Regions from separate parts of the Streptomyces boetiae genome, predicted to be linked through region 2. Evidence: riboswitches for the same ligand, from Rfam matches in the RefSeq annotation. Region 2 holds a riboswitch; the other holds the start of a gene.
What was found. Region 2 has a riboswitch for cyclic di-AMP ahead of RM780_RS20825 (M23 family metallopeptidase). Riboswitches for the same ligand answer to the same signal wherever they lie in the genome.

Region 1 (2,194 bases), on a different contig from region 2:
GGCGATCAGCATCCAGCCCTCGGTGGCCAGCCCGCCCAGGCCGGAGAAGAGGAGGAAGACCCCGAGCCAGGTCAGGAACATCCGGCGCCGCCCGAACAGGTCGGCCGCCCGGCCGCCCAGCAGCATGAAGCCGCCGTAGCCGAGGACGTAGGCGCTCATCACCCACTGCAATTCTCCGGTGGCCAGGCCGAGATCGGAACGGATCGACGGGAGGGCCACGTTCAGCATGGCCACGTCGATCCCCTCCAGGAAGATGGCTCCGCAGAGCACGAGCAGCATCCCCCAACCGCGTGCGGACATGACGGCTTCCCCTCAGGTGGTGGCGGCTCTGACGCAGGTCAGAGTTGGTTCCCTCTTGTAACCGACAGCATCATGGGGAACCATTCCCGCATGGAAGAAGGCACTTTGAAGTCCCCCGGGCACATGCGGGATACCGTGACGGCCCCGGCCCCGGCGGCCCCGGCCGGGGAGGACACCGCCGACTGCGTCGCCGACTATCCCTACGACGTCAAGCAGTGGGACGTGCGCGAGGACTGCGAGGTCCGGCAGATCCTGGACCGGATCGCGGACAAGTGGTCCCTGCTGGTCATCGCCCTGCTGGACTGCGAGTCGCTGCGCTTCACGGAGCTGCGCCGCGAGATCGACGGCATCAGCCAGCGCATGCTGACCCGCACCCTGCGCCACCTGGAGCGCGACGGCCTGGTCAGCAGGACCGTGCACCCGACCGTCCCGCCGCGCGTGGACTACGCCCTCACGCCCCTGGGTTCGACCCTGCACGCCACGATCCAGTCGCTCGTCGCCTGGACCGAGCGGCACCAGTCGGAGATCGTCGCGGCGCGCGCCGCCTACGATGCCCGTGAGGCGCGCGAGGCGTACGGTGCGCCCGGGAAAGAACACGAGGGGTGAGCGCGGGATCTCACCGGCATAACAATTGACGCACCGTCAGCTACTCATCCGCAGACAGAAGGTCGCTGTTATGCCCGCTTTGGCGCGCTTGCTGGCTGAAAATCCTGGTCAGCGGGTGCGCTTATTTCCCCCGACCACTTGGAATCGGAGCCGGTCGTCTATTAACGTTCGATAACGCAGCGCGGTCGTCACCGCCGTCGCAAGAGACGGCACCGTGCTCCGTCGCCGAATCCGGCGCGTGCGAAACAACTGCACCAAAGGAACCGGGGAACCACCACGTGGGGTGAATCGGACCGCCGGCTGCCACCCACGGCCGGCCGCTCGTAGGGGACCTTCCTGCTCCGAACCCGTCAGCTAACCCGGTAGGCGAGAGGAAGGAAAGGAGAGCGCCCCCGTGGCGTTGAACCCGCATGCCTCACCTCGTGAGGACGCGTATCCGGCCCCGTACGGACCCTTGGACGGGTACGGCTTCGGGGGCCAGGACCCCGCGCACGGCGGTGCGGCCCGCACGGCCGCCGCCGCGGCCCACCAGGCGGCCCCGGCCTTCCCGGGCTTCTCCGACCTCTCCCGCTTCCCCGGCGCGACCGGCACCGCGACGTTCGCCCAGCCAGCCGCGTTCGCCCAGCCCCAGGCGTTCGGCCGGCCCGACGCGTCGAGCGACGCGCTCACGGACACCGCGAGCTTCGCGCCCTTCGGTCGCACCGCGCCCGCCTCCTACGCGCGTCCCGCCGAGGTCCCGACGGCCCCGGCCGTCTCCGGCCCCTCCGAGGCGGCCGTTCCCGCGGCGCCCGGACTGACGCTCCCCCAGGCCGCGCCGCGGACCGGCGACGAGGCCACCGCCGAGGACCCGGCCACCACCACGCTCGCGGCCGTTCCCGCCCCCGGCTCCTCCTCCGCCTTCGCGGACCTCGCCTCCGCCCCCGACTACTTCGGCCCCTCCGTCTCCGCCGAGGAGCCCTACGCGGAGTGGAACCCCAGCGCCGAATCGATCCGCCCCGTGCGCGGCCGGCACCGCGTCGCCCGCCAGCGCGGCGGCACGATAGCGCGCAGCCGCGCCGTGCTGGGCGTCGGCGTGATGGCCGCGGTCGGCGCCGGCGGCATGGCCACGGCCAACGAGGGCGGCGCGTCCTCCGTTCCCGGCATGGGCGCCGCGGCCGACACCCTGCGAGACGACGTGCCGATGCTCGGCGGCCTGCTCGGCCTGGCCGGCGGCTCCGACGCGGGGGGCTCCGGCGACACCGCGCTGGCCACCGCCCCGCTGAGCGAGGCCGCGCTGCCCGACGCCGAC
Region 2 (2,194 bases):
GCGTGCCGGCGGAGACCGCCTGGCCTGCCGAGACGGAGACCGAGGACAGGTGGGCGTACTGGCTGTAGTGGCCGTCGGCGTGCCGGATGACGACCTCGTTGCCGTAGGCGCCGCCGGTGTTGCCCGCGGAGACGACCTCGCCCACGCCGATGGAGACGACGGGGGTGCCGGTGCCCACCGCGAAGTCCACGCCGGTGTGGTAGCCGGAGGACCAGGAGGAGCCGGCCAGGCGGTAGGCGGTGGAGGGCGCCGCGTCCACGGGGGCGGTGAAGCCGCCCGCGCTCGCCTCGGGCGCCGGGGCCGGCTCGGGCTCCGGGGCCGGCTCGGGGGCGGGCTCCGGGGCGGGCTCCGGGGCCGGGGCGGCGGCCGGGGCCGCGGCGGCTCCGGCCAGGGCCAGCTCCTGGCCCGGGAGGATCAGCCGCGGGTCCTCCCCGATGACCTCGCGGTTGGCCGTGTAGAGGGTCTTCCAGCCGCCCTCGACGCGGTGCTCGACGGCTATCTCGTAGAGGGAGTCGCCGGACACGACCCGGTAGGTCTCGGCGGCACCGGAGACCGCGGCGGCCGGGGCCGCGGCGGGCAGCGAAACCGGCAGGGAAACGGCCGCGGCGGGCCGCTCCGCGGGCTGGGCGGCGGGCTGGGCGGCGCTCGCCCCGCCGGCCGCGATCAGCGGCCACGCCACGCCGGCGCCGCCGGCGGTGAGGGCGAGGGAGACGCGGGACAGGCGGGAGCGGCCCCAGGTCCTGGGGCGACGGTGGCGTCCGCGAGCGGGCATAGCGGTGCTCCTCTCCAACGCCTGCGAGGTGAGCTGTCGGGTTCGGGCTGGAGTAGTTGCCCGGCCACGGCGGAATCCGGACGCGTGAGGGACACGCGCGGGCCGGATCCGGCGGTGGCTTCACCCCTAGCCGGGCCCCGGGGATTCGGGTCCGGCGGGAAGTGGGTCCCCCGCTCCTGTCACACGGAATTCTGCGTTTCCGCTGCCGGTGACAGGATTCGGCGTCCGGGAGCGGATCGCCGCGGGTGCGGCGCGGAGAGCACCGTAAACCGATGAATTCGGACGGGACAAGAAAGTCGGGGCCTACGCTCCATGATCGGAAATACCGCGACGAATATTCCGCGACGCAAAGCGAGGAAACCGTGACGCTGCGCGCAGCGGTCAATTACGGGTAAAGGCTCAACTGCGGCGCGCGGAAAGGGCGTTGAACGGAAGGGCGGGAAACGGCCCCGGCCGGGGGCGTTCCGGTTGCGCGCCCGCGAGTGACCTCGGTCACCCCACGCGCCCCGCCGACCCCTTTGGGTCGATTGCCCGTTGTGCCGGTTTCGGGGGCGGGCGCCCCCGGTCAGCCGTCAAGCTGCTCGATGGTCGCCAGCGAGGGGCCGCGCCGCGCGGACAGGTCCCGGGCGACGGCCTCCGCGTCCGCGAGCACCCGGGCCGCGTTCCCCCAGGTCAGACGCGCCACCTCGGCGGCGGACCAGCGCCGCCGCAGCAGCTCCGCGATCAGCCGGGGGTAGCCGTCCACGCCGCCCAGGCCCTCGGGCAGGTGGGTCGTGCCGTCGAAGTCCCCGCCGATGCCCAGGTGGTCCACGCCCGCCACCGCCCGCATGTGGTCCAGGTGGTCCGCGACCGTGGCCACCGTGGCGCGCGGGCGCGGGACGTTCTCCTCGAACTCCGCCAGCAGCCGCATCGCGGACGGGCTCCGGTCCAGCGGGTCGTGGCCATGCGCGCGCAGGTGGTCGTCGGCCCGCTCTGACCAGGCCACGGCCGCCGGCAGCACGAACTGCGGCACGAAGGTGACCATGGCCACCCCGCCGTTCGCGGGCAGGGCGGCGAGCACGTCGTCGGGGACGTTGCGCGGGTGGTCGCACACGGCACGGGCCGAGGAGTGCGAGAAGAGCACGGGCGCCTCGGTGACCCGCAGCGCGTCCCGCATCGTGGCCGGGGCGACGTGGGAGAGGTCCACGAGCATGCCCAGGCGGTTCATCTCCCGCACGACCTCCTCGCCGAAGGCGGTCAGGCCGTCGTGGCGCGGGGCGTCGGTGGCCGCGTCCGCCCAGTCGGTGGTCGCGTTGTGGGTCAGGGTCAGGTAGCGCACGCCGAGGCGGTGGAACGTCCGGAGCGTGGCGAGGGAGTTGTTGATCGTGTGGCCGCCCTCGGCGCCCATCAGGGAGGCGATGCGGCCCTCGGCGCGGGCCAGCT

Region 1: linked by a shared signal. The riboswitch ahead of RM780_RS10420 (M23 family metallopeptidase) and the one ahead of RM780_RS20825 (M23 family metallopeptidase) in region 2 are both predicted to bind cyclic di-AMP.

Annotation. Positions count from the first base shown of each region.
Region 1 covers NZ_JAVREN010000011.1:65,599-67,792, forward strand. The annotation lists gene RM780_RS10410 (MFS transporter) at 1-300, opposite strand, end outside; gene RM780_RS10415 (winged helix-turn-helix transcriptional regulator) at 391-906, shown strand; cyclic di-AMP (ydaO/yuaA leader) riboswitch at 1,120-1,290, shown strand; gene RM780_RS10420 (M23 family metallopeptidase) at 1,301-2,194, shown strand, end outside.
Region 2 covers NZ_JAVREN010000036.1:20,481-22,674, forward strand. The annotation lists gene RM780_RS20825 (M23 family metallopeptidase) at 1-772, opposite strand, end outside; cyclic di-AMP (ydaO/yuaA leader) riboswitch at 778-978, opposite strand; gene RM780_RS20830 (dipeptidase) at 1,338-2,194, opposite strand, start outside.